Regions from separate parts of the Streptomyces sp. NBC_00286 genome, predicted to be linked through region 2. Evidence: riboswitches for the same ligand, from Rfam matches in the RefSeq annotation. Region 2 holds a riboswitch; the other holds the start of a gene.
What was found. Region 2 has a riboswitch for ZMP and ZTP ahead of OHT21_RS16835 (glycine hydroxymethyltransferase). Riboswitches for the same ligand answer to the same signal wherever they lie in the genome.
Positions count from the first base shown of each region.

Region 1: it holds a riboswitch for ZMP and ZTP, as region 2 does, so the genes downstream of both, OHT21_RS09665 (bifunctional 5,10-methylenetetrahydrofolate dehydrogenase/5,10-methenyltetrahydrofolate cyclohydrolase) here and OHT21_RS16835 (glycine hydroxymethyltransferase) in region 2, are expected to answer to the same signal.

Region 1 covers NZ_CP108054.1:2,124,638-2,138,917, reverse strand. The annotation lists gene OHT21_RS09680 (reverse transcriptase domain-containing protein) at 1-1,627, shown strand, start outside; gene OHT21_RS09675 (ATP-binding protein) at 1,769-2,002, shown strand; gene OHT21_RS09670 (DUF4037 domain-containing protein) at 2,189-3,316, shown strand; ZMP/ZTP riboswitch at 3,473-3,559, shown strand; gene OHT21_RS09665 (bifunctional 5,10-methylenetetrahydrofolate dehydrogenase/5,10-methenyltetrahydrofolate cyclohydrolase) at 3,582-4,448, shown strand; gene OHT21_RS09660 (MFS transporter) at 4,474-5,559, opposite strand; gene OHT21_RS09655 (ABC transporter permease) at 5,643-6,470, opposite strand; gene OHT21_RS09650 (ABC transporter permease) at 6,509-7,315, opposite strand; gene OHT21_RS09645 (ABC transporter ATP-binding protein) at 7,344-8,411, opposite strand; gene OHT21_RS09640 (MFS transporter) at 8,637-9,806, opposite strand; gene OHT21_RS09635 (glycoside hydrolase family 2 TIM barrel-domain containing protein) at 9,799-12,672, opposite strand; gene OHT21_RS09630 (carbohydrate ABC transporter permease) at 12,816-13,709, opposite strand; gene OHT21_RS09625 (carbohydrate ABC transporter permease) at 13,706-14,280, opposite strand, start outside.
Region 2 covers NZ_CP108054.1:3,715,330-3,729,609, reverse strand. The annotation lists gene OHT21_RS16900 (hypothetical protein) at 1-44, shown strand, start outside; gene OHT21_RS16895 (hypothetical protein) at 41-430, shown strand; gene OHT21_RS16890 (hypothetical protein) at 480-1,283, shown strand; gene OHT21_RS16885 (bifunctional helix-turn-helix transcriptional regulator/GNAT family N-acetyltransferase) at 1,273-2,175, opposite strand; gene OHT21_RS16880 (DUF5954 family protein) at 2,268-3,350, shown strand; gene OHT21_RS16875 (aldehyde dehydrogenase family protein) at 4,067-5,587, shown strand; gene OHT21_RS16870 (GMC family oxidoreductase) at 5,660-7,183, shown strand; gene OHT21_RS16865 (isocitrate lyase/PEP mutase family protein) at 7,298-8,092, opposite strand; gene OHT21_RS16860 (carboxymuconolactone decarboxylase family protein) at 8,086-8,532, opposite strand; gene OHT21_RS16855 (carboxymuconolactone decarboxylase family protein) at 8,529-9,059, opposite strand; gene pdxR (MocR-like pyridoxine biosynthesis transcription factor PdxR) at 9,107-10,516, shown strand; partial or broken gene OHT21_RS16845 (glutathionylspermidine synthase family protein) at 10,597-10,767, shown strand; gene rocD (ornithine--oxo-acid transaminase) at 10,934-12,139, opposite strand; ZMP/ZTP riboswitch at 12,330-12,418, shown strand; gene OHT21_RS16835 (glycine hydroxymethyltransferase) at 12,444-13,898, shown strand; gene OHT21_RS16830 (hypothetical protein) at 13,922-14,280, opposite strand, start outside.

The sequences.
Region 1 (14,280 bases), 1.6 Mb from region 2:
CATGTCCGAAGCCAAGATCGGACGCATCATCGAAGCCATGCGCCACGAGCGCTACCGCTTCCGCCCGGTGCGGCGCGTCCACATTCCGAAATCCAACGGAAAGACACGCCCACTCGGTCTGCCGTCCTGGTCGGACAAACTCGTCGGTGAAGTGATTCGCCTTCTTCTTGAAGCGTATTACGAGCCGCGTTTCTCCGGCCGCTCCCACGGTTTCCGTCCCGGCCGGGGCTGTCACACGGCACTGTCCGAGGTGACACACAACTGGACCGGGACAACCTGGTTTGTTGAAGGAGACATCTCCGACTGCTTCGGCTCGCTCGACCATGAGGTCCTGCTGGCCATTCTGTCGGAGAAGATCCACGACAACCGGTTCCTCCGCCTCATCCAACAGATGCTGAAGGCGGGATACCTGGAGGACTGGAGATGGCACGCCACCCTGTCGGGATCTCCGCAAGGCGGTGTGCTGTCCCCGCTCCTGTCCAACATCTACATGGACCGGCTGGACAGATTCGTCGAGACAGTTCTCATCCCGGAATACACCCGAGGAACAACCCGCCGCAAGAACCCGGCCTACAAGGAGCTGGAAAATGCGATCGGAGCTGCCCGGAAGCGGCTCGCCTACAGGAAGGAGAACACCGAGTCCGCTCAAGTCCGCCAATGGCGAAAAGAGTTACGCCGCCATCCGGCCGGAGATCCAAATGACCCCGGCTACCGGCGGCTACGCTATATCCGTTACGCAGACGATCACCTCCTCGGGTTCATCGGACCCAAGGCCGAAGCCGAGACGATCAAGCAGCGTCTGGCCACATTCCTGCGCGACGACCTCAAGCTGGAACTCAACCAGGACAAGACACTGATCACCCATGGCCGCACCCAGGCGGCCCGCTTCCTCGGCTACGAGATCACCGTCCAGCACGCAGACGAAAAGATCTCCCGGGGCGGCCGTGTCAATCGCGGTCTCCGCTCCATCAACGGGAAGATCCAACTCCGTGTGCCCAAAGACGTGATCAAGGCCAAATGCGCCCCGTTCCTCAGCCGTGGCAAACCCACACACCTGCTCCCGCTAACGAGTTGCACACCCTTCGACATCGTCAGCCTCTACGGAGCTCAGTACCGGGGCATCGTTCAGTACTACCTGCTGGCCGGCGACGTCTGGAGACTCGACCGGCTCAAGGGGGTCATGCTGACCTCCATGCTCAAGACCCTGGCCGCCCGGCACCGGTCGCGGGTGACCACGATGGCCAACCGCTACAAAACAACCATCAGGACACCCCAGGGGCCACGCAGGTGCTTCGAGGCCAGGATCGAACGCGAGGGCAGGAAACCACTGATCGCACGGTTCGGTGGTATTCCCCTCACCCGGAAACGGACGGCCGTCCTCGACGACCTCCCGTCCACCTTGTTCACCCCGCGCAGCCGCCCGCGCGGCAGCCAGCTGATCGACCGGCTCCAACGCGGACGGTGTGAACTCTGCGAGAGCCGAACTGAAGTGCAAGTACACCAAGTTCGCTCCCTCGCCGAGCTAAGCAGCGCAGGAGAACAGCCCGCATGGGCGCAACTGATGCTCAAGAAACGGCGCAGAACCCTCGTGGTCTGCCCGCCTTGTCACGGAAGCATCCATACGTAACCCGGGTGAACAGCACGCAGTAGTCACTGGAGAGCCCGCTGCACCAAAAGGTGCACGGCGGGTTCGGGCCGGGGGCCACTGGAAAAGGACCCGCACAGCGGAAACCTCGCCAGTGGCCTACCGGTACTGCGTCACGGGCGGGTGCCCGGCCGGGACTTCCGCGTACGACTGACGGAGGACGAGCGGGTGCTCCGTATCGAGGTGTCCGACCAGCGTGGGGATCGGCTGCCGGTGCTGGGGGTGCCGGGCGGCGAAACCGAGGGCGGGCGGGGGCTGTTGCTGGTCGCGGGGCTGGCGGCTCGGTGGGACGTGGATCTCCACTCGGACGGTCCGGGCAAGACGGTGTGGGCAGAGGTGCCCCTCCCTGTGGCGTAGCCGCCGGCGCTGGCTCCGGTCCGGTTTCCCAGCGGTGTGGGGATTGGAAGCTTTGGGGCAACGGCAGTTGGTGAAGTCCCTGGTCACGGCGTGGGCGGGCGGTGGTCGCGTGTCCCAAGCCTTCCAATCGCCGGCCCCCACGTAATCCAGTGGTGGGCGGAAGCCTGGTCCCGGCAGAGTGGCCGTATGCCGACACCACTTCCCACTCCACCCAGCGCCGCGTTCCTCCCCGGCCTCGAACTCTCCTGGATCCTGTACGAGGAGGCCGTGCGGCCGATCCTCGCCGAGGAGTACCCGGGGCTGCGTTACACGGCCGCCCGGATCGGCTCGGGTTCCGAGGTGCTCGGCTTCGACACGGCGCGGTCGGCGGACCATGAGTGGGGGCCGCGGCTGAACCTGTTCCTGTCGGACGAGGACATCGCCGAGCACGGGGAGCGCATCCACCGGCTGCTGGCCGAGCGCCTGCCCAAGGAGGTGCGCGGCTGGCCCACGCACTTCCGCCGTTGGGACGACGATGCGCTGGATCCGGTGTCGGGCCACATGGAGCTGGTCGACGGGCTCGTCGACCACCGGGTGTCCGTGGACGGGCTCGGGCCGTGGCTCGTGGCGCAGCTCGGGGTGGACGCGCTCGCCACCCCCGAACTGACCGTGCAGGACTGGCTTTCCATGCCCCAGCAGCGGCTCCTCGAGGTGACCGCGGGAGCCGTCTTCCACGACGGACTCGGCACGCTTGACGCCGTACGGCGGCGCCTCGCCTGGTATCCCGACCAGGTGTGGCGTTACCTGCTGGCCTGCCAGTGGCAACGGCTGTCACAAGAGGAGGCGTTCGTCGGCCGTTGTGCGGAGGTCGGGGACGACCTCGGCTCGGCGGTGGTCGCCGGGCGCTTGGTCCGCGACCTGATGCGGCTGTGCCTGCTTCTGTCGCGGACGTACGCCCCGTACAGCAAATGGCTAGGCAGTGCCTTCGCCCGCCTGCCGCTGACCGCCGACCTCACCCCGTCCCTGCGCGGCGCTCTCGCCGCGAAGCAGTACGCGGACCGAGAACGGCACCTCTGTGACGCGTACGAGAAGGTCGCCACCCTCCAGAACGCCTCCGGTCTCACCGCCCCGATCGACCCCACCAGCCGCCGCTACCACAGCCGCCCATTCCTGGTCCTCCACGCCGAACGCTTCGCCCAGGCCCTGAGTGACACGGTTACCGACCCGGAGCTGCGCTCTCGCCCACTGATCGGCAGCGTGGATCAGTGGGCGGACAGCACCGACTTCCTCTCTGGCACGCCCCGTGGGATCGCCGGCCCACACCCCTATCCGTGAAAAGCGTGAACAGTCACGGGGAAGATGCCCTTCAGACGCTCAAACGAGCAGTACGTGAACACCGTTGGAGGAAGTGCTCTCGCTTTGCGACACAGCACTCCCCCGGGGATGCGGGATCTTCGTCATTCCCGGGGCCGTTCAAGTCCACTACAGTGCGACATGGGCCGTGACTGGCGCTGAGGTGGAGCACCACCGGGGAGCGGTCTGACGAATCGGTCGATGCCGTGCGCCTGGGCGAGTGGTCAACTACGCCTGGGAGGCGGCCATGTCCCCGACACAGACGGCCCAGCTCATGAACGGCACCGGCCTCGCCCGGCGCATCATCGAGGAGACCGCCGCCCGCGCGGCGCAGATCTCACAGCGCACCAACGTGGCGCCATGCCTGGCGACGGTGCTGGTGGGCGAGGACCCGGCATCCGTAACGTACGTCCGTATGAAGCGGGCCCGGTGCGCGAAGGCCGGCATCACCTCCCGCCATGTCGGTCTGCCCGCCACCACCACGACCGCCGAGCTCGTCGACACGCTCGCCGCCCTGTCCCAGGACCCCGGGGTGCACGGCATCCTGCTTCAGCACCCGGCCGGTGAGCACATCGACGAGCGCGCGGCGTTCGAGGCCATCGCCCCGGAGAAGGACGTCGACGGCGTCACGATGCACTCCTTCAGTGCGATGAGCTTCGGGCTGCCCGGCTTCGTATCGTGCACGCCCGGCGGGATCATGCGGCTGCTGGACGAGTACGACGTCGACCCCACGGGCCGGCACGCCGTCGTCGTCGGCCGCAGCGCGATCCTCGGCAAGCCGATCGGGATGCTTCTGCTCGCCGAGGACGCCACGGTGACGTACTGCCACTCCCGCACCGCGGACCTGTCCGCGGTCGTCCGGGAAGCGGACATCGTGATCGCGGCCGTGGGGCGGCCCCGGCTGATCCGCGGAGAGGACATCAAACCCGGCGCGGTGGTGATCGACGCCGGGTACAACCCCGGCAACACCGGCGACGTGGACTTCGACACCGCCCGCACCCGTGCCCGCCTGATCACCCCGGTTCCCGGCGGCGTCGGGCCGATGACCATCGCCGTTCTGCTGGAGCAGACCGTCGATGCCGCCGCGAGGCAACTCGGAGTCCAGGGACGCTGACACCGTCGTCAACCCGAAGGCGCCGTCACTCCCGTACCCACCCCGCCAGCACCGCCGCCCCCAGCGCCGACACGATCAGCGTCACCAGTGCCAGTCGTAGGTCGGCCGCGCCCGCGAGGAGGCCCACGGCCGGGCCGGCGAGGAGGAAGCCGGGCCACTGGCCGATGGCGATGACGGAGACGCCCTCGCCGGGCGGGACTCCGGGCTGGCGGCCGGCCAGGGTGATCGCCGCCGGGAGGACGCAGGCGATGCCCAGACCTACGACGGTGAAGCCGGCCAGAGCGAGCGGCAGGCTGGGGTGGGCGAGGACGAGGGCCGTACCCAGGGCGACCGTCAGCAGCGAGAGTCGTACGAACGTGCGTTGGCCAAGGCGGGTCACGAAGCGGTCGCCCAGCAGGCGTTGCACCAGGATCGCCACGGAGAAGCACGTGTACGTCGCCGCGCCGAGCGCCGAGCCCTCGCCCAGGTAATCGGCCGTGTAGACCGAGCTCCACTGGGACGCCGCGCCCTCGACGAAGGACGCCAGGAACGCGATGGAGGCGAGCAGGATCAGCTGGGGAGTGAAGCGCTGCCGTACGGACCGGCGGCGTTCCTTGCGGATCTCCTCGTCCGGCAGCCAGCCGGCGGTCACGAGCAGCAGCGTCCCGAGGATGCCGCTGCTCACCGCCATCTGCACGCCCGGCGACACCCCGGTGGCCGCGGCGAGCGTGCCGAGGGCGCCGCCGGCCAGCACCCCGCAGCTGTAGGTGGCGTGGAAGCTCGAGAGCAGGGGCCTGCCGTAGCGGCGTTCGACGGCGACTGCCAGCGCGTTCACGGGTGTGGCCAGGAAGGTCGCCGCGACACCCCAGAGCGTCAGCCCGGTCACCAGGGCGGGGACGGTCGACGCCCCCGCCAGCAGCGGCGCGTTGAGCAGGATGAGGGCGGCTGCCGAGAGGCCCAGCAGGCGGGTGCTCACCCGTCCGATCAGCGCGGTGATCAATACGATCGCGACGAGGTCCCCGGCGGCGGACGTACTGCTCAACAGCCCCCACTCGGACACGTCCACGCCGACCGCACCGCGGATCGCCGGGATGCGCGCCATCCAGCCGCCCTGGGTGGCACCCAGGATCACGAAGACCAGGCAGACCGAGAGACGGGCTCGTAAGTCTGAGGAGGACGGGGTCGGGGACGAGGGCGATGACGTCGTGGCCGCCTTCACCCGTTCACCCCTGTGTAGTGCCGCAGACTCCACCTCCACAGCAACCTCGTGCCCAGGTACGCCACCGCCCCCAGCAGCGGCGAAGCCGCCGCCAGCCAGTACGGCACCCCGGTGTCGTGCCCGTGCCCGGTCAGTACGGCCGCGGGGAAGTACGCCACGAACGCCAGCGGCAGCGCGAACGTCAGGAAGCCGCCCACTGCCTTCGGCAGGACGTTCAGCGGATAGCTGCCGAAGGTGCCGAGCAGTTCCTCCAGCCAGCGGCTCCAGTAGTCGGCGGCCGGGAAGCGGAGGGCGGCGCAGGCCACCACCGTGAAGAGGGCTGCCTCGAGGAGCATTCCGCCTAGTACGCAGATGATGAGGTATGTGATCCGGCCCGCCGTCCAGTCCAGTTCGCTGCGGGTCAGCGCGCCCACCATCAGGCCTGCCGCCACCGTCAGGTCGCCGATCGCGTTCGTGGGGAAGTACTGCAGCTGGAGCTGGCGGTAGACCGGCATCGGGCGGACGAGGTACGTGTCGATCACGCCCTCCTGGATGTGCCGGCTCAGACCGTGCACCCGGCCGAGGAAGAGGACGAACAGGCCGTGGGCCAGCATCCGGATCGCCGCGATCAGCAGGACGTCCGCGCTCTCCCAGCCGCCCATCCCGGCGAACCGGGTCAGCAGCACCGTCGCGAACACGATCACCGACACCTGCCAGATCGCACCGATCGCGATCATCATCAGGAATTCGGAGCGATACTCCAGCTGCGAACGGAAGTTGAGCTTCGTGATCCGCCACACGGTCCGCCAGGGCTTCAGCGAGAACCAGGGCTTCGGCGACGACATGGGCTCCGTCGAGGGCATGGTCTTCTGCGAGGACACGGTCAGCCTCCCTGGGAGATCACGCGCCGGGCGGCCCGCCGCCACACCAGCCGGGTGAGCAGCGCGAGGACCACCACCCAGGCGGCCTGGATCGCCAACTGTGCCCCGGCGTCGGACAGTTCGATCCGGCCCACGTACAGCGACAGCGGCACGCTCAACGTCGCCTGGAACGGCAGGAAGCCGCTGAGCGTGATGAACCAGTCCGGGAAGAACCACAGCGGCGCGTACACCCCGGACAGCAGGTTCTGCGCGAAGATCAGGATCAGCATCGCGGCGCCGTTGCGGAGCGTGAAGAAGCACAGCTGGTCGATGGCGAGCATGATGTAGTACAGAACCCACTGGCCCAGCAGCAGGCTCACCATGAACACCCCTGCCACGGCAGCCGACTTGGGCTGCTGTACGACTCCGGCGGCCACGCACACCGCGTAACCGACGATGGCCCACGCGAAGCCGTAGATCTGCTCGCCCAGGGCTCGCAGGGCGTAGTAGCGCTGCGGCGGCAGCGGGCGCAGATACCAGTACACGATGGTGCCGAAGTGCATGTGCTGGAGGACCGTGTCGCGTCCCGAGTACTGGTCCAACTCCCGTACGCGCGTGGCCAGTACAGCGAGCACGGCGTACGTGACGGCCTGCTCGCGGTCGAGCCCGGCGGTGGTGCCGGTCGCCGCGTACAGGCCGCGCCACAGCGAGGCGACCAGCACCACCTGGACGGCCAGTCGCACCAGGGCGGCGGTCATACGGGGCGGGGTGTGCAGCTCGCCGAGCGGGGTGACCCGGGCGGCCCGCCAGGCGCGCAGGGCGGAGGGCATGGAGGGCGCGGAGGGCGTCGCCACGGGATCAGCCTCCCTGCGTCTGAGCCGGTGTCTGGGCTGCCACGTCACCAGCCACCTCGGCCGCCATGTCCGCGGCCAGGTCGTCGCCCGCCTGGGCGTACGCCGCCCGCATCACATCCTCCAACTCGGCCTCGTCCAGGGCGATATCGGTCACCTCATACCGCTCGATGACCTGCTTCAGCGCCTGGTGCACCGTCGGCGCGGCCGGCCCGTCCGGGCCGAACACCACCTGCGGACCCTCCCGTCGTACGAGTACGACGCCGGGCCACGGCTCGACGGCGGCGTGCGCGTCGGCGAGCGTGGCCCGCACCTGCCAGGTCCAGCCGAACTTCCGGCGGATCTCGTCCAGCGTGCCGTCCAGGACGAGCCGCCCGTGGTTGATCAGCACAACGCGCTCCGCGAGCCGCTCGACCTCCGTCATGTCGTGCGTGGTGAGCAGCACCGTCCGCCCGCGCTCCTCCACCTGGTACCGGAGGAACTCCCGCACCTGCTCCTTCACGACCACGTCCATGCCGATGGTCGGCTCGTCGAGGAACACCACCGGCGGGTCGTGCAGCAGCGCGGCGGCCAGGTCGGAGCGCACGCGCTGGCCGAGCGAGAGGTGTCGTACGCGCGTGTCCCAGAACGAGGACAGGTCGAGCAGTTCGTCGAACTCCCGCAATCGCGTGGCGTGTTCGTCCGCCGGTACGTCGTAGATGTCGCGCAGGATCGCGAAGGACTCGCGCACGGGCAGGTCCCACCACAGTTGGGTGCGCTGTCCGAACACGGCCCCGATGTTGCGGGCGTTGCGCTCGCGCTCCTCGTACGGGACGACGCCCGCGACCCGCGCCTCACCGGACGTCGGCGTGAGGATGCCGGTGAGCATCTTGATGGTGGTGGACTTGCCCGCACCGTTCGGCCCGAGCAGGGCGAGCAGTTCGCCGGGCTGCACCTCGAAGCTGATGTCGGAGACGGCGTCCTTGGCTATCCGCTCTGGGTTGACCAGCGATCGGATAGCCCCCAGGACACCGGGTCGGCGCACGGTGGTGTGGAAGGTCCGGGACAGTCCCCGGACCTCGATGCTGCCGCTCATGCGGCGGACCTCCTGGTCAGCGTCTCTGATCGGCTTAGTGATCCTGAGTGTTGCTCAGGGATGTGAGCCGATCGTCTTCGTGCCCTGGTGCTGATGACCGGAGTCGCCAGCCCGCGTGACACGTCCCTCCGGACGCTGTTCGGCCAGGTCTTGCGACCTCGCCGAGGAGGGTGCCCGACGTCGCCTGGGCGCCGGGCGTGCGCGTCACACTCTGCCACAGGATCACTACCTTTCGCTAATCAGATTGGTGAGCCTGATCAGCCATACGGTTGCGACGAGACCGGCCCCCGACAACGCTGTCAGCAGCCAAGGCACCGCGCGGATGCCGGAGACCTCGATGCCCATCCCGAGCAGCGGAGGAGCCGCCACCCCACCGATCATCGACGCTGCGATCACCCAGGCGCCAGCCCTTTTTGCCTGCGGGAGGGCCCTGTTGAGCCAGGGCAGTCCGGTCGGGAAGACCGGCGCGATGAACAGGCCCACACCCGCGTACGCCCATGGGGCCGCCCCCGGAATCAACGCGAGCAGCAGGCACACCGTCATCCCGGCCGCGCACACCGTGAGGATGCGCTCGGGCGAGTACCGCAGTGTGAGGGGGACGACGAGGAAGCGGCCGACGGTCATCATCAGCCAGAACACGGAGGTGGCGGAGGCGGCGACGGTGGTGCTGTAGCCGATGGTCTCGAGGTGTGTGGGCTCCCAGCCGCCTACGCCCGTCTCGACGGCCACGTTCAGGATGTAGAGGACGAGGAAGCCGATCAGTACGCGGGAGAGGAGGCCGCCGGTGGCGGCAGGTTTCTCAACCGATAGCGCGGGCTCCTCGCTGCCCACCCCGCCCGTGCACAGGATCAGCGCGCCCGCCAGCACCGCACACGCCCCGAAGGCGTACGCGTACCCGTCCGGGCCCGTCCACGCGATGAGCGCCGGGCCGAGTACGGCGCCGATGCCGAAGTGGGCGTGGAGAATGTTGAGCATCGCGGTCGATCGCTCGCCGAAGCCGACCGCGAAGAGCTGGTTGAGGCCGTAGTCGATGCCGCCGAAACCGAGACCGGCGAGGAAGGCCGCGGCGAGGGCGAGCGGCCAGTTGGGCGCGAGCGCGAAGCCCGCGCCGCCGGCCGCCATCAGGGCGTAACTCGCCCCGAGCAGCGCCCTGTTGCTGATCCGGGAGTGGATCGCGTTGAAGACCAGTACGCCCGCGACGCCGCCCGTGAAGTGCAGGCTGAGTCCGAGCCCTGCCCCGGAGGGGGTGAGGCCGTACTCCTCGCGCAGGCCCGGAACCGCCGGGCCGTAGAGCGCTTGAAGCATGCCGATGAGGACGAAACCGACACACGACGCGACCGCGGCCGGACGGCTGAAGAGCCGCCCGGCCGCGGTCGAGGTGACCTTGTCACTCACGAAGGTCCGAGAACACGAACGAGAACTCGGCGGGTGCCGCCCGCAGTTGGTACTGCGGCAGCGCGCCAGGACCGCAGGACTGCGAGCCGATGCCCTGCTGGCCGTGGTCGAGGTTGACCCACACCGTGTCGCCGGGTGTCAGGTCCGTCAGGTGCTGGGCGGCGTCCAACTGCTCGTTGGTCCAGCGCCTGGCCGAGAACCAGAACTCCGGGTCGCCCTCGATCCGCAAGCCCCCGAGCTCCGCCCAACGGACGTCGGCCCGTGCCCCGTTCTCCTGCGGACGCACGTACGGAGTCTGCAGCTCGTCCACCGAGGAGTGCCAAAGACCCAGCATCGAGGCCGACTTGGTGTCCGGGTACGCCTCACCGGGGCCGCCGCCGTACCACTTCACCTGGCCGGCCTGCGCGAGCCCGAAGCGAATGCCGAGCCTGGGCAGCGGCACCGTCCAGTCGCCCTCGGGCGCCACGGACACGGTCAGCTTCAGCCGCTTGCCGTCGGACGTCCACCGGTACACCGTGCGCAGGCCCACCTCCCAGGCGGCGGGCGCCACCCGGGTCCGTACGGTCAACGCGTCGTCGCTCAACTCGACGCCGTCCAAGCGGTGTTGCATGCGGTGCAGGCCGTACTTGCGCCACAGTGAAGCCCAGCGGATGTCGTCCTGCCAGGAGGCGCCCTCGTCGTTGTCGGTCGGCGCCCGCCACACGTCGAGACGCAGGTCCGTCACGCTCAGCCTGCCGATCGTCTTCAGCGCACCGGTGCGTACGTCGAAGGACGCCGGGCCGACGTAGATCAGCCGCTCACTCGCAGAAGGGGTATCGCTCGCCACGACGGACGGCAACGACCGTGCACTGACCGGCAGTTGAGCCCACGCGACCTGATGGTCCTTCCTCCCCCACGCGGTGTCCTCCGCCAGCAGCGCCCGTACCGTCCACTGCGTCTCGGCCCCGCGCCCGTCACCCGACGGCGGCTGAGGCAGCTTCACCTCCGCCGACTCGCCCGGTGCCAGCGCGGGCACGTTCAGGGAGCCGTGCTCGACCGTCTTGCCGTCGACCTGGTACGACCACTCGAAGGCCAGGGCCGACAGGTCGGCGAAGTCGTAGCCGTTGGTGACCCGTACGGTCCCGTCCGCGCCGTCGCCTTCGATACGGACCGGCTCGATCACCTTCTTGAACTCGACGAGCCCCGGCGAGGGCTTGCGGTCGGGGAAGATCAGCCCGTCGCAGACGAAGTTCGAGTCGTGCAGTTCCTCCCCGAAGTCACCGCCGTACGCGAAGCCGAACCGCGCGTCCTTGATGCCGTGGTCGATCCACTCCCAGATGAAGCCGCCCTGGAGCCGCTCGTACGTTTCGAAGATCCGCTGGTAGTCGGCGATGCCACCGGGGCCGTTGCCCATGGCGTGCCCGTACTCGCAGAGGATGAAGGGGAGCCCGCGCCGCCTGTGCGTGCCGCCGTCGAGGTCCCGGCCGATCTGCTCGACCTCGTCATGGGCCGCGTACATCCGTGAATACATGTCCGTGTCACGGCAGTTGATGTCGCCCTCGTAGTGGATGAGGCGCGAGCCGTCCCGGCCGCGGATCCACTCGGCCATCGAGGTGAGGCCGCGCCCGGTGCCGGCCTCGTTGCCGAGGGACCAGATCACGACGGACGGGTGGTTCTTGTCGCGCTCGACCATGCGGGCCGCACGGTCGATCAGCGCCGGAGTCCAGCGGTCGTCGTCCACCGGATTGTCGCGCCAGGCCTGCTCGACGAAGCCGTGGGTCTCCAGGTCGCACTCGTCGATGACCCACAGCCCGTACTCGTCGCACAGGTCGAGGAAGGCCGGGTGCGGCGGGTAGTGGGAGGTGCGGACGGCGTTGATGTTGTGCCGCTTCATCAGCAGCACGTCCTCGCGCATCGTCTCCAGGTCGAGGGCACGGCCGCGCTCGGGGTGCCACTCGTGCCGGTTGACGCCCTTGAACAGGATCGGCATGCCGTTGACCTTGATCAGGCCGTCCTCGAGTACGACCGTGCGGAAGCCGATCCGCAGCGGGATCTTCTCGCCCTCGGTGGCCAGCACACCGTCGTACAGCTTCGGCGTCTCCGCGGTCCACGCCTCGACCGGAACCGTCACCGACTCACCGGTGGCGACATCGATGTCCAGCTCCGGGACCGTGACCCGGCCGTCGACATCCGATTCGACACGTAGGGTCCCGAGACCGCCCACGTGGTCGTAGGCGGCGTGCACGAAGAAGTCCAGCGCGCTGCCCGCCGGGCGGTGCAGCAGCGTGACGTCCCGGAAGATGCCGGGCAGCCACCACTGGTCCTGGTCCTCCAGGTAGGAGCCCGCCGACCACTGGTGGACGCGGACGGCAAGCACGTTCCCGGTCGGCTTCAGCAGATGGCCGACCGCGAACTCGTGGGGCAGCCGGGAGCCCTTGAACTCGCCGATGTCGGTGCCGTTCAGCCAGACCCGGGCACAGGACTCGACGCCGTCGAAACGGAGCACCGAGCCGCCCTCCGTGAGAGCGGGCCACTCGTCCGGCAGGTCGAAGACCCGCAGATGGTCACCGGTCGGGTTCTCGGTCGGCACGCGCGGCGGGTCGACCGGGAACGGGTAGAGGTGGTTGGTGTAGATCGGCGAGCCGTGGCCCTGCAGGACCCAGTGGCCGGGGACCCGCACCTCGGCCCAGTTGCCGGCGTCGTACCCGTCCGCCGCGAACGAGTCGTCCTCGGCGTCGGCGGTCGCCGACAGCCGGAAGCGCCAACTCCCGTTCAGCGAAAGGGAGGCGGCATCGGAGGACGCGTACCAGGCGCGGGGCGGCAGGGCCCCGCGCCCGGGCGAGACGTCCTCGACGTAGTCGATGGCCGTGGTGGTGCGGAAAGACATCGGTCTCCTAAGCAGAATCGACTCCGGTGCACACCCGCGCCCCAAAGGGGCGCGGGTGTGTGACATACGCGGCTCCGCCGCAGGGGCCCGAGAAGCCCCCACCGGCCCGCAGCCCTTCACACCGCACCCCGCGGAGCGGCACGTCAGCCCTTGATGCCGGTCTGTGCGACCCCCTGTACCAGCCAGCGCTGGAGGAAGAGGAACACGAGCACCAGGGGCAGGATCGAGATGGCGGTGGCCATGAAGATCAGGTGGAAGTTGACGGTCTGGTTGGTCATGTACGAGGAAAGCGCCACCTGGACCGTCCACGCTTCCTGGTCCTGGCCGATGACCAGGGGCCACAGGAAGGCGTTCCAGCCCTGGATGAACGTGATGGTGGCGATGGCCGCGAAGAAGTTCAGCGAGTTGGGCACGACGACGCGCCAGTACGCGCCCCAGTACCCGAGTCCGTCCACGCGTGCCGCCTCCTCCAGCTCCTTGGGGAACCCCAAGAAGTACTGCCGGAACAGGAAGCAGGTGAAACCACTGAAAAGCCCCGGAATGATGAGACCGCGGAAACTCGACACCCAGCCGAGCGACGAGACCAGCACGAAGCTCGGTACGAAGGTGACGGCGGCCGGCACCATCAGGGTCACCAGGACCAGGTAGAAGATCTTGTTGGCGTGCTTGTACGGGATGCGCGCAAGGCCGTACCCCGCCAGCGAACACACCAGCAGGACGCCCACGGTGTGCGCGACGCCGACGACCGTGGAGTTCCACAGGGACGTCGCGTACGGCACGGTGTTGTCGCTGAACAGCTCGCTGACGTTGCCCCACTGGATGTCGGTGGGGAAGAACTTCCATGTCTCGCCGGTGATCTCGGCGTCCGTGGAGAGCGCGTTGCGGACGATCAGATAGAAGGGGACCAGGAAGAGGAAGGCCGCGACGCCGGTGGCGATGTAGAGGCCGGTGTTGCCGATGACGTTGCCGCGCTTGATGCGTTGCGGCTTGTCCGCCCGGGGCGCGGTTTTCTCGATCTCAGGCGTGGTGGTGGTCACTTGTTCTCGTCACCCCTTCCGAGGCCCATGAACCTGCCCTGCAGCAGCGTCACCGTGCAGATCAGGACGGTGAGGATCATGGCGCCCGCGCTGCCGGCGCCGTAGTCCTGGCTGTCGCCCAGGGCGGTGTAGTACAGCTCGACGAGTGGTGGCCGGCCCCATGTCGTCTTCGGGAGCAGGTTGAAGAACTCGTCGAAGGCCTGGTAGGCGGCCACGAGCAGCAGCAGGATCACGGCGGTCGACGTCGCCCGCAGTTGGGGCAGCGTGATGTACCAGAAGGTCTGCCAGCCCGGCTTGGCGCCGTCGATGGCGGCGGCCTCGTACAGCGACGGCGGGATGTTCTGCAGTGCCGCCAGGAACAGGATCATGTAGAAGCCGGACTGCAGCCACAGTCGCAGAGTGAGGATGACCAGCCAGTACCAGGGGGGATTGGGGTCGGCCAGCCAGGCGACGTTCTCGATGCCGACCCAGTCGAGGACGGTGTTCATCAGCCCGAAGCGCACGCCGCTGAAGATGGACATCTTCCAGATCAGCGAGGCCGCGACGAAACTGACCGCCGTCGGCAGGAAGA
Region 2 (14,280 bases):
GCGCGCACGGCCAGGCCACGCACACGGAGAGGAGCACGGTATGAGCACCGACGGGGGAGCGAGCGGGGGGCCGGGCGGCGGGCCGCAGATCCACATCGGTTCGATCAGCGGAGGCTCCCAGGCCTTCGGCGACCACGGCAAGGCCGAGTCGGTCAACTACACGGCCGTGACTGCCGACCCGGGGTACGGGGAGCTGCTCACCGCCGTACGGACACTGCGTACCGAACTCGGGCGGCAGGAGCGTACGGCCGAGAGTGAGGCACTTGGTGCCGAACTGGCCGAAGTGGAGGGCGAGATCGCCCGCACCGGGCGCAGCGCGCCAGGACTGCTCACCCGGGTCCGGGACCGTCTCGCGGACTACGGTCCCGCCGCGGCGACCGCCGCGTCCGTGACCGCCGTCACCCAGGCGATCACTCAACTGCTCGGCTGAGCCGGAGAGACGACGATGGCAGAGGGACAACGATGGTGAAGGTCCAACGATGGTGAGGGTCTTCGACGCCGACCGCCAGGACTGGGCGGGGCCCGAACAGGAACAGCAGATCGTCGTGGACCAGCGGCGCGACGAAGTACGCCAGCGCCAGGCGCTGCGCGGGACCGTCGCGGTCCTCGCGGTCTGCTCGCTGGCCTTCGGCACCTGGGCACTGGGCTGGAAGGACGAGCCGGGACCGCAGGGGTACTTCACGGCCCGCGAGACCCCGGCACCCGGACAGAGCGGGGAAACGAACGGCGACCCGGGCGGGGGTACGGGCACCGGGGACCCGGCGTCCCCGAGCTCGACGGCCACGCTGCCCCCCGAATACGAGCCCGTGCAGGACGAGGAGGGCTTCCGAGTGGCCGTCAAGGAGGGCTGGGTCGCGAACCGGCAGACGTCCGACTCCCTCCACGGCTTCGACGTCGTCAACTACCGCAGCACCGACGGTTCTCGCCGCCTTCAGATCTACGAGGTGCTGGAGGCCAGCCCGGACGACTCGCTCCAGGAGTTCGTGTCCGCCGGCACCGCCAAGCCCGACGGCTTTGAGCAGCTCTCCCTGGAAAGCCTCGAGGACAGCGGCCGCCCGGCCGCCCGCCTCGAATACCTCGCGGACTCCCTCAAGGGTGAGGAGGAGATCGGCACCTGGCACGTCGTCGACCATCGCTTCGAATCCCTGGACGGCAAGCTGTACGCGATCACCTCCTACGGCCCGGAGTCGGACGGCTTCGACGACGAACGACAGGTCCTGGAAACGGCGTTGACCTGGTTCTGCCCACCGGCCACGGTCTGCCCGGAGCCGGTCACGGAATGAGCGGCGGCTTGGGCAGGGACTTCTCGAAGAAGTACGCCCCGTACACGTCGTCGTTGTAGCGGGGGATCTCGGTGTAGCCGCACGCCCGGTACATCGCCTGTGCCTCGATGAGCGTGGCGTGTGTGTCGAGGCGTACGACTCCGCAGCCGAGCCTTGCCGCCTGCCGCTCCAGCTCGGCGAGCAGTCGGCGGGCGAGGCCGAGGCGGCGGGCGGCCGGGTGCACCCAGACGTGCCGGATCTCGCCGACGCCGGGTTCGAGGCGGCGCAGAGCCGCGCAGCCGACCGCTCGGCCTTCCTCGTACGCGACGAGGAAGGCGCCGGTGTCGCCCGACACCTCGTGCGGCTGGACGAGGGAGGCCCGGTCGTAGCCCTCGGGGAAGCGGGCGTCGATGTCGGCGGCGTAGGCGTCGAGGCAGGCACGGGCGTCCGGGGCGGCTCCGTCGACGAGCTCGACCGTGATCGCGGCGAGCCTGAGCAGCCGCTGGGCGGTGCCGAGGGACTCGGTCAATTGCTCGCGCTGGGCCGGCGTCAGCCCGCTGAGCAGCCCCTCGGCGAGACGGTTGGCCCGCCGGTTCTGCTCCTTCACCTCGACGCGTCCGGCCGGGGTCAGCTCCGCGACCCGCAGCCGGGTGTCCTGCGGATGCACGGTGATCCGCACCAGCCCCTGCGACTCCAGGGCCTTGGCCATCCGGCTCAGATACCCGGCGTCCAGGCCGAGTCGGCTGCGCAGCTCGCGGAGCGAGGCCCCGTCCCCGATCTCGTACAGGAGGCGGGCCTCGCCGAGTGGCCGGTCCTGGCCGAGGTAGTGATCGTCGAGTGCGCCGATGCGGCGGGTGAAGTAGCGGTTGAAGCGGCGAAGGGTGGTCACATGCTCTGTGGACACTGGCTTCATATTTCTTTGACTGTAGTCAAAGGTAGAGAGGGCGTCTTCGAGTTGTCCGAAGTGGGTGGCGGGGGCAGGGGCCGAGCGGGCGCAGTCCGTACATGTGCGGTTACGCAGATGAAGTTCCCGGCTATCTGACGTTCCGGGTGACCCCGCAGGAAGGGCCTATCGCGGCCTTCGCCGAGCAGGAGGCCTGGCAGGCGCGGGAGAGGTACCCGCAGTTGTTGGGGGTGGGGATTCCCGAGTTCTTCCATGCGCGGGAGCGCGAGGAGGGCGGCTGGCAGCTGTCCGACTACAGCAGCGATACGCCGCAGGGGGCGCGGGACATGCTGGGTTCGCACTTCCGGCGCAGCGCCAAGGAGGCCGAGGACGCCGGGGACGAGAGCGCCCAGGGCAAGTGGATGGCGGCGGCCAGACGCATGGACCGCGAGGTCGTCGACGAGCTGACCGTGCTGGGCGGCCGGTTCAGGATCGTCAGCGCCTCACGGTTCATCCGCATGGGCGGCAACGGCCCTGAACCGCCCCGCCCCTCCGACCCCGATCCGCTCGACGCCGATCATGTACGTCCCCGGGGCCAGGTGATCGATCCGTACACCGGTACGGGTCTGGCCGACGGCATCCTCAAGCTGGACCTGGTCCGCTTCGTCGGCGTCGTTCCGGGCGCGCCGCCGGATGTCGCCGACGACGCGCGGCGGGCTCTGGCGACCCATCCGGGTGGTGTCCTCCTCCCTGCCGTGTTCATGATCTCCGAGGGGGTGGACGGCAGTTGGAAGCCGCACAATCCTGGGGCGTCCCATCGCTCGCCCCAGGCCGCGCGCGACGTTCTGACCTCGTATCTGCGCGTCATGGGCCCCTTTGAGCTTCGCCTCGACGACGCTGCCCGCGAGGAATATGCGCGGGCCGCCGACCGTCTCGACGAGAAGCGCAGCAACGTGGCGAGTGTCGCGGGCCGCCGCTTTCGCGTCACCCGCGTCGAACGTCTGGTCCGCATCGGGCCCGACGGCCCCGAGGGCCCCCGCCCCTCCGACTTCGACCCCGAACCTCCCGTCGAGATCCATGTCCGCCAGCTCAAGGAACAGGGCCTGTGGAAGGAGGAGGACGAGCCGATCGAGCTCGATGAGCGGACGCGGGAGCTTAAGCGGTTGTGGGAGGCGGAGGCGGAGCGGCGTGCCTCCGGCGGTTGAGCGGTTGGGTTTCGTTGTCGGCTGACGGTTCGTTGTGGCCGGTCGCGCCACCCCCGCGGGGTGCCTCCGGCGGTTGGGCGGGTGCGGGTTGTGTGTGGTTGTTTGCGCCCACGCGGCGGAGCCGCAAATTGACACAGCCCCGCGGGGTGCCTCCGGCGGTTGGGCGGGTGGGTGCGTTGTCGGCTGCGGGTTGTGTGTGGCTGGTCGCGCAGTTCCCCGCGCCCCTGGGGTGCGTGGTGGGTGCGGGGCCGCGGTCCGGTGCGTCAGCCCGTCGCCAACAGGGCATACGGCCCCTTGCTGATACAGGGTGCTGGTGTGCCCAGACCGGAGCTAAGCGACGGGCATAGGACGCACCGGCCCACGTCCCCTCCCACCGGCGGGAAGCTGCGGGTTTCGTCGTGGCTGGTGAGCATGGCGGCTGGTGAGCTTTGTGGCGGGCGGTTCGGGGTGCGGGGAACTGCGCGACGAGCCACGACGGACCGGCAGTCGCCATGAACCAGAACCCACCCTCCCGGTAGGCGCCCTGCTCAACCGCCGGAGGCAGTCGCCCCAGGTCAGGGAAAGGGTTCCGCTCAGCAGGAGCCGTTTCTCATAGTGACGCGGCACACTGGCGGGGACGGGCATGAAACGTCCTGCCCGGGGCAGGGGCACACCGCTCCTCGGAAGTGGCACGGCTGTGCCGCAGGGGCGTACAGGAACGGAAGGCAGCACCGACCATGGCGGGACCAGCGGAGCGACAGGCGCAGCAGACGATTCACGTGGGCGGGGAGTGGCGCGCGGCCGTCTCCGGGGAGACACGTGAGGTGCTCGATCCGGCGGACGCCAAGCCGTTCGCCGTGGTTGCGGAGGGTGACGGACGGGATGCGGACGCGGCCATCGAGGCCGCCCGCCGCGCCTTCGACGAAGGGCCCTGGCGCCACACCCCCGCCACAGAGCGGAGCGCCCTGCTGCGTCGCGTCGCCGATCTCCTCGTACGCGATCGTGAGCGGCTCGGGCTGCTGGAGAGCCGGGACGCCGGCAAGACGCTTGAGGAAGGGCGCGTCGACATCGACTGTGTCGCCGACGCCTTCCGGTACTTCGCCGATCTCGTCGTGGGCGAGGGCGGCGGGCGGGTCGTCGACGCCGGTTCCGACGACATCCACAGCGTCGTCGTGCATGAACCCGTCGGCGTGTGCGCCATGATCACGCCCTGGAACTATCCGCTGCTGCAAGCGAGTTGGAAGATCGCGCCCGCACTCGCCGCCGGGAACACCTTCGTCGTCAAGCCCAGCGAGATCACTCCGCTCACCACGATCGCCGTTGTGGAGCTGCTCCAGGAGGCCGGGCTGCCCGACGGAGTCGCGAACATCGTCACCGGCCCCGGGCACACCGTGGGCGCCCGCCTCGCCGAGCACCCTGGTGTCGACCTGGTCTCCTTCACCGGCGGTCTCATCAGCGGGATCAAGGTCGCCCAGGCCGCCGCCGTCACCGTCAAGAAGGTCGCCCTCGAACTCGGCGGCAAGAATCCCAACGTCGTCTTCGCCGACGCCTGCGCCACGGAGGAAGGCTTCGACACCGCCGTCGACCAGGCCCTGAACGCCGCGTTCATCCACAGCGGCCAGGTCTGCTCCGCCGGCGGACGCCTCATCATCGAGGAGTCCGTACGCGAACGCTTCGTCGCCGAACTCGCCCGCCGGGCCGGCAAGATCCGCCTCGGCCGGGGCACCGAGGACGGCGTCGAGTGCGGTCCACTCGTCTCCGAGCAGCAGCGGGAGAAGACCGAGGCGTACGTCGCCTCCGCCCTCGCGGAGGGCGCGGTGCTGCGGTCCGGCGGCAAGCGGCCCGAACCGTCGGCGGAACGGCCCGCGACCGGCTACTTCTACGAGCCCACCGTCCTCGACCAGTGCCACCGCGAGATGAAGGTCGTACGCGAGGAGGTCTTCGGGCCCGTACTGACCGTCGAGACGTTCCGTACGGAGGACGAGGCCGTCGCGCTCGCCAACGACACCGAGTACGGGCTCGCGGGCGGCGTCTGGACCTCCGACGCGGGCCGCGCCCGCCGCGTCGCGGCACGCCTGCGGCACGGGACCGTCTGGATCAACGACTTCCACCCCTACCTCCCGCAGGCGGAGTGGGGCGGCTTCGGAAAGAGCGGCGTCGGGCGGGAGCTGGGTCCCACCGGTCTCGACGAGTACCGCGAGAGCAAGCACGTGTACCAGAACCTCGCGCCGAAGCCGGTGCGGTGGTTCGCGGGCTGACGCCCCCGCCCCTGACCCCGCCAAGGAACCGCCAAGCGCAGCACCTTGTACGACCCCGAGGAGTAATCCCCCATGCCTGAGCAGCACACGTACGACTATGTCGTCATCGGCGGCGGTACCGCCGGCTCCGTCATCGCCTCACGCCTGACCGAGGACCCGGACGTCACCGTCGCCGTGATCGAGGGCGGCCCCAGCGACGTCGACCGCGAGGACGTTCTCACCCTGCGCCGCTGGATGGGGCTGCTCGGCGGGGAGCTGGACTACGACTACCCGACGACCCGGCAGCCGCGCGGCAACTCGCATATCCGGCACAGCCGGGCCCGGGTGCTCGGCGGCTGCTCCTCGCACAACACGCTGATCGCGTTCAAGCCGCTGCCGTCCGACTGGGACGAGTGGGAGGCGAACGGTGCCAAGGGCTGGGGCGCGGTGCCGATGGAGGCGTACTACGCCCGGCTGCGCAACAACATCGTCGCCGTCGACGAGAAGGACCGGAACGCCATCGCCCGCGACTTCGTCGACGCCGCCCAGGCCGCGCTGGACGTGCCGCGCGTGGACGGCTTCAACAAGAAGCCGTTCAGCGAGGGCGTCGGCTTCTTCGACCTCGCGTACCACCCGGAGAACAACAAGCGGTCCTCCGCCTCGGTCGCGTACCTCCACCCCTTCCTGGACCGGCCGAACCTGACGATCCTGCTGGAGACCTGGGCGTACAGGCTGGAGCTCGAAGGGACGCGGGCGCGCGGAGTGCACGTACGGACCAAGGACGGCGAGGAGATCCTCGTACGCGCCGAGAACGAAGTCCTGTTGTGCGCGGGCGCCGTGGACTCACCGCGGCTGCTGATGCACTCCGGTATCGGGCCCGCCCGCGATCTGGAGGCGCTCGGCATTCCCGTCGTGCATGACCTGCCCGGCGTCGGCGAGAACCTGCTCGACCACCCCGAGTCGGTGATCGTCTGGGAGACGAACGGCCCGATCCCCGAGAACTCCGCGATGGACTCCGACGCGGGCCTTTTCGTGCGCCGCGATCCCGACCATCCGGGTCCTGACCTGATGTTCCACTTCTACCAAATCCCGTTCACCGACAACCCGGAGCGCCTGGGGTACAAACGCCCTGCTCACGGCGTCTCCATGACCCCCAACATCCCCAAGCCGCACAGCCGCGGCAGGCTCTATCTGACGAGCGCCGACCCGGCCGAGAAGCCCGCCCTCGACTTCCGTTACTTCACGGACGAGGACGACTACGACGGCCGCACCCTGGTCGACGGCATCAGGATCGCCCGCGAGATCGCCAAGTCCGAGCCGCTGGCGGGCTGGCTGAAGCGCGAGGTGGCCCCCGGTCCCGACGTCACGGGCGACGAGGAGCTCGGCGTGTACGCGCGGTCGGTGGCCCACACGGTGTACCACCCGGCGGGCACCTGCCGGATGGGCGCCCCGGACGATCAACTCGCCGTCGTCGACCCGCAGTTGAGGATCCGCGGACTGGACGGCATCCGGATCGCCGACGCCTCCGTCTTCCCGACGATGCCCGCGGTGAACCCGATGATCGGGGTGCTCATGGTCGGAGAGAAGTGCGTGGACCTGCTCGGCAGTGGCGAGTGATGGCCACGTCAACTCGCTGACTCCTGAGGAGGCGGCGAAGGAGTGGGTGGACAGCCACGAATCGACTTGGCGGACGTGGCTGTCCGAGTGACCGTCAACAGGTGTCCGTGACGCTCACCAGGCGTTCGGCTCCGCGGAGAGGTTCTCGTCGGCCAGGCGTTGCGCTGCGGCGCGCGCCTGGCCGAGCCAGTCGTCGTGCAGGGCTCGGGCCATGCCGGTCAGCGCCTCGGTGGCGCGGCGCTGCAGACGGGGACCGAACGTGATGCGTGTGGCCCCGAGTCGGCCGAGCTCTGCCGGTGCGGGACCTTCCAGTCGCGCGTAGGCGTTGATCGGACCCGGGATCGCGGCCCGGAGCGCCGGGAGGGCATCCTCCGGGGCGCCGATCGGGTACACGCAGTCGGCGCCCGCCGCCACGTACAACGCGGCCCGCTCGACGGCCCGTTCGGGATCGGCGACCCCGCGTGAGAACGTGTCGACACGCGCGTTGACGAACAGCCGGTCGCCCGCGACGGCCCGTACCTCGGCCAGCCAGTCGGCGTGCCGCGCCGGGTCCTTGAGGACGCCCTCGTGCGAGTCCTCGAGGTTGCAGCCGACGGCACCCGTCTCAAGGATCCGGTCCACCAACTCCTTGGGCGCGAGCCCGTACCCGTCCTCGACGTCCGCCGACACCGGAACGTCCACGGCCCGCGCGATGCGCCCGACCGCCGCGAACATTTCGTCGGCGGGCGTGGCCCCGTCCTCGTAACCGAGCGAGGCGGCGACCCCGGCGCTGGGCGTCGCAAGCGCCGGAAACCCGGCGTCCTCGAAGACCCGCGCACTGGCCGCGTCCCACGGCCCGGGGAGGATCAGGGGGTCGTCCGGTGAGCGGCCCTGATGCAGCGCGCGGAACGTCTCCACCTTGCTCACCATGCACGGCCCCCCGGCGGGATGCGTCGGCTGACCATCAGCCGGTTCCATCCGTTGATAACGGTGATCAACCCGATGAGATGCGCGAGTTGGGCGTCGTCGAAGTGCCGCGCCGCCCGCTCGTACACGTCGTCCGGCACGAAGCCTTCCGTGAGGACCGTGACCGCTTCGGTCAGCGCGAGGGCGGACCGCTCGCGCTCGCTGTAGTGGTCCTCCGCCTCCTCCCAGGCGTTCAGAAGGTCGAGCTGTTTCTCGCTCACGCCGTGCTTGCGGGCCAGTTGGAGGTGCATGTCGAGGCAGAACGCGCAGTGGTTGAGCTGTGAGGCGCGGATCTGCACCAGCTCGGCGAGCCCGGGGTCGCCCAGGCCCTTCTTCGCGGCGGCGCTCAGCGCGGACATGGCCTTGCCGACCTCGGGATCGAGGAACTGCGTGCGAGCCGTCACTTGTGCTCGCCCGCCTGGTAGTGCCCCGCGACCATACGGCAGGTCACGCCGAACCGGTTCCACGCGTTGATCACCGTGATCGCGGCGATCAGCTGCGCCAGCTCGGCCTCGTCGAACTGCTTGGCGGCCGCGTCGTACACCTCGTCCGGCACGAAGCCCTCCGTGAGGACCGTGACCGCCTCGGTCAGCGCGAGCGCCGCGACTTCCTTCGCCGTGTAGAAGTGCTGCGACTCCTCCCACGCGCTGAGCTGGATGATCCGCTCGACACTCTCGCCGGCCGCGAGCGCGTCCTTGGAGTGCATGTCGACGCAGAAGGCGCAGTGGTTGATCTGCGACGCGCGGATCTTCACCAGCTCCAGGAGCACGGGGTCGACGCCCTGCCGGGCCGCCGTGTCGAGCCTGATCATGGCCTTGTAGACGTCGGGCGCGAGCTTGGCCCACGCGAGCCGGGGGGTGTGTTCGGGGACGTACGAGGTGGTGTCGGTCGTGGTGCTGGTCGTGTCGTCGGTCGTCTCGTTCGTCGTCATGACTGCGACCCTAAGGTTCGAGTAGCCCAGGAGTATGGTCCATTTTCATGGAGAAACCCTGGGCCACTTTAGGTGTTGATCTGCACCTCGACCTGGGCGGCTCCCGTCTGCGCCGAGGGCTCACGGACGCCTTGCGCGAGGCGGTGCGGAGCGGGCGGCTCGCACCGGGGACGCGGCTGCCGTCCTCGCGGGCGCTCGCCGCCGACCTCGGCATCGCGCGCAACACGGTCGCCGACGCGTACGCCTGTCTCGTCGCCGAGGGCTGGCTCACCGCGCGCCAGGGTTCGGGCACGCGGGTCGCGGAACGGGCCGCGGTGGCGCCGGACTCGGACACGGCACCCAGGCCTCGCTCGCCCCGCGGACCGACGCACAACCTCGAACCCGGCAACCCCGACCTCGCCTCGTTCCCCCGCGCCGAGTGGCTCAGGTCGGCCCGCCGCGCGCTGTCCGAGGCACCTCACGACGCCTTCGGCTACGGCGACCCACGAGGTCGCGTCGAACTCCGCACCGCCCTCGCCGCCTACCTCGCCCGCGCTCGTGGCGTACGGACCGACCCCGACCGGATCGTCATCTGCTCCGGCTTCGTACACGGCTTGCGGCTGCTCGCCGCTGTACTGCGGCAACGGGGGCTGCGCTCGCTCGCCGTGGAGTCGTACGGGCTTGACGTGCACTGGGGAGTGGCGGAGGCGGCGGGGTTGCGGACGGTGCCGCTGCCGTTCGATGAACTGGGGACGTGTACCGGCGCCTTGGCGGGAGCGGGGAGGGGGGCGGTCCTGCTCACCCCCTCGCACCAGTTCCCGATGGGCGTGCCACTGCGGCCCGACCGGCGGGCCGCCGTCGTGGACTGGGCGCGGGGAACCGGCGGGCTGGTCCTGGAGGACGACTACGACGGAGAGTTCCGCTACGACCGTCAGCCGGTGGGCGCGCTCCAGGGCCTCGACCCGGACCGCGTCGTATACATGGGCACGGCGAGCAAGTCCCTGGCGCCAGGACTGCGGCTCGGCTGGCTGGTCCTGCCGCCGTCGCTGACGTCGGAGGTCGTGTCGGCGAAGGGCGGCACGGACTGGTCGTGCGGGGTCCTGGACCAGCTGACCCTGGCGGAGTTCATCACCTCGGGCGCGTACGACCGTCACGTCCGCGCGTCCCGTCTGCGCTATCGCCGCCGCCGCGACCAGCTCGTCGCGGCGCTCGCGTCCCGCGCCCCGTCGGTGCGGGCCACCGGTATCGCGGCCGGCCTCCACGCCGTCCTCCAACTCCCGCCCGGCACCGAGCAGTCGGTGGTCCGAGCGGCGGCCCGGCAGGGCCTGTTGCTGCACGGCCTGACCCGCTACCGCCACGCGGACGTTGCCGAGGTCGCCGCCGCCGGACCGTACGACGCCCTTGTCGTGGGCTACGGCACACCCCCGGACCACGCGTGGTCGAGCACGCTGGACGCTCTGTGCAGGGTGCTGCCCTGAGGACCCGTCGGGCCCGGTTACGGCGGCCGGGACCATGATCTGTAGGGTGACGATCGAGAAGTTGATGGTGAACGGTCACGGAAGAACCCTGCTGCTACCAGGAGTTGGCCCCCCTTCCCTCCTTCGACGGCAACCGTGTCGTCCTCGGCGCCTGGGTAGTCGAGGACGAGTCGGCGGGCCTCGACATCCGCGAGTCCGCCGGCCTGATCACGGACGAGTACGCCCGCTTCCTGCCGCACGTGATCCTCTGAGCCCCGGCGATCGCTGGGTCCCGGTGATCGCCGGGACCCAGCGATTCCGAGTCCCGGTGATCCGCTGGGTCCGAGTGATTCGGCGTCTCGGTGATCCGCTGGGGCTCGGTGGCTCTGGGTCCGGGTGATCCGCTGGGCCCCAGTGATGCCGAGTCCCGGTGGTTCTCTACACCCCCAATACGGTCCGGAGTTGGGCGAGTCCCCAGTCCAGGTCCTCCTTGCTGATCACCAGTGGTGGCGCTATCCGGATGGTGGCGCCGTGGGTGTCCTTGACCAGGACGCCCCGGTCCATCAGCTTCTCGGAGACCTCCCGGCCAGTGCCGTACGCCGGGGCGATATCGATCCCCGCCCACAGCCCGCGCCCCCGGACCTGCGTCACCCTGCCCGTATCGCGCAGCACCGCCAGCTCACGATGCAGATGCTCACCCAGCTCCGCAGACCGCGCCTGGAACTCCCCGGACCGCAGCATGGCGATGACCTCGATCGCCACGGCACAGGCCAGCGGATTGCCGCCGAACGTCGAACCGTGTTCCCCGGGCCGGAACACCCCCAGCACCTCGGCGCTCGACACCACCGCCGACACCGGCACGACCCCGCCCCCGAGCGCCTTGCCCAGCACATACATGTCCGGCACCACCCCGTCGTGCTCACACGCGAAGGTCCTGCCCGTCCGCCCCAGTCCCGACTGGATCTCATCCGCTATGAACAGGACATTCCGCTCCCGCGTCAACTCCCGTACGCCCGCGAGATAACCGGCCGGCGGCACCAGCACGCCCGCCTCACCCTGGATCGGCTCCAGCAGCACGGCGACCGTGTTCTGCGTGAGGGTTTGGCTCATCGCGGTCAGATCGCCGTACGGCACGATCTCGAAGCCCGGTGTGTATGGCCCGAAGTCCGCCCGTGCCTCCGGAGCCGTGGAGAAGCTGATGATCGTCGTCGTACGCCCGTGGAAGTTGTCGCTCGCCACGACGATCTTCGCCGTCCCGTCGGGCACGCCCTTGATCGTGTACCCCCACTTCCGCGCGGCCTTCACAGCCGACTCCACCGCCTCCGCGCCCGTGTTCATCGGCAGCACCATCTCCATGCCGCACAGCTCCGCCAGCCGCGCGCAGAACTCGGCGAACCGGTCGTGATGAAACGCTCGCGATGTCAGCGTCACCCGCTCCAGCTGCGCTCTGGCCGCATCGATCAGCCGTCTGTTGCGGTGCCCGAAATTGAGCGCGGAGTATCCGGCCAGCAGGTCGAGAAAACGGCGCCCCTCGACATCCGTCATCCACGCCCCGTCCGCCGTGGCCACGACGACCGGCAGCGGGTGGTAGTTGTGCGCGCTGTTCGCTTCGGCCGAGGCGATCAACACCTCCGTACGCGTCACGGGAACTCCCACCTCCTCTCGGCAGGCTTGCTCTGGGATCCAGGGGGGGCCGGGGTGATCCGGTGATCCGGGGTATCCGGGGTACCTGGGCGGGTTTGCGGCCCCTTCCCATCGTCGCTCGCGTCCGCCTCGCATCATCGCTCGCATGGTGGACTCGGGGATATGGCGACGGGCGGGCCCGGTAGGCTGATCGGCGGGCCGTGACTGGCGCGCTGGGATGGGACCGACCATCGGGGAGCGGCCCGTGACGAACAAGTGCCGTGCGCCTGGGCCGAACCGTGAACGCCACGTCCGGAGGTCCCTCATGTCCGACAAGTCTGCGCCCCTCTCCACCGAAACCACCGCCTTCCGCAGCGCCCTCGAAGTGATCCGCGCCGTCGAGCCTCGGGTCGCCGACGCCATCGGCCAGGAGGTCGCCGACCAGCGCGAGATGCTCAAGCTGATCGCCTCCGAGAACTACGCCTCCCCGGCCACCCTGCTGGCCATGGGCAACTGGTTCAGCGACAAGTACGCCGAGGGCACCATCGGCCGCCGCTTCTACGCCGGCTGCCGCAACGTCGACACCGTCGAAGCCCTCGCCGCCGAGCACGCCCGCGAACTCTTCGGCGCCCAGCACGCCTACGCCCAGCCGCACTCCGGCATCGACGCCAACCTCGTTGCCTTCTGGGCGGTCCTCGCCGACCGCGTGGAGGCCCCGGCGCTTGTGAAGGCCGGTGTCCGCAACGTCAACGACCTCTCCGAGGCCGACTGGGCCGAGCTCCGGCAGGCCTTCGGTAACCAGCGCATGCTCGGCATGTCCCTGGACGCCGGCGGCCACCTCACCCACGGCTTCCGCCCGAACATCTCCGGCAAGATGTTCGACCAGCGCTCCTATGGCACCGACCCCGCCACCGGCCTCATCGACTATGAGGCCCTGCGCACCTCCGCTCGTGAGTTCAAGCCCCTGATCATCGTGGCCGGCTATTCCGCCTACCCCCGTCTCGTGAACTTCCGCATCATGCGGGAGATCGCCGACGAGGTCGGCGCGACGCTGATGGTCGACATGGCGCACTTCGCGGGCCTCGTCGCCGGCAAGGTCCTCACCGGCGACTTCGATCCCGTGCCGCACGCCCAGATCGTCACGACCACCACCCATAAGTCGCTGCGTGGCCCGCGCGGCGGCATGGTCCTGTGCGACGACTCCCTCAAGGACCAGGTCGACCGCGGCTGCCCCATGGTGCTCGGCGGCCCTCTTCCTCATGTCATGGCCGCCAAGGCCGTCGCGCTCGCCGAGGCCCGCCGCCCCGAGTTCCGCGACTACGCCCAGGCCGTCGTCGACAACTCCCGTGCACTCGCCGAGGGCCTGATGCGCCGGGGCGCCACCCTCGTCACGGGCGGCACGGACAACCACCTCAACCTGATCGATGTCGCCACCTCGTACGGCCTCACCGGCCGCCAGGCCGAGACCGCCTTGCTCGACTCGGGCATCGTCACCAACCGCAATGCCATCCCTGCCGACCCCAACGGCGCTTGGTACACCTCTGGCATCCGCATCGGCACCCCCGCCCTCACCACGCGTGGCCTGGGCACCGCCGAGATGGACGAGGTCGCCGGCCTGATCGACCGGGTCCTCACGACCGCGGAGCCCGGCACGACCGCGAAGGGCACCCCCTCCAAGGCCCAGCATGTGCTCGACCCGAAGATCGCGGACGAGATCTCCCGCCGGGCCACGGACCTGGTGGCCGGCTTCCCGCTGTACCCGGAGATCGACCTGGGCTGACGCCAGGGAGGCGACTGCTCGTCTCACAAATCGATCAGTTCCTGTCGTGGTTCCCGCGGTGGCCCGGAGTCGTGCTGTGCACGGCGTATCAGGAGGCCGCCGCCGGAGCCCAGGGCCAGGCCCGCTGCCAGACCCGGTATCGCCCACCACCAGTCGGTTCCGTCGTCCGCCCCTGCGGCGGCCGTAGTCACCGGAGTCTTCCTGGCGGCGTCGGGCGGCACCGCGGCCGATGTGTCGTCCGACTCTTCCTGCGGCCCTGAATCCGGGTTTGACCCCTCCGGGTGTTTGCTCATGACGCCGAGGTCGGTGAGCAGGGACCGGAGCTCGTCGGGCCTCTCCGACTTGTGCCAGATCTCCCTCGGTGGCTGCGCCGCTTCAGGCC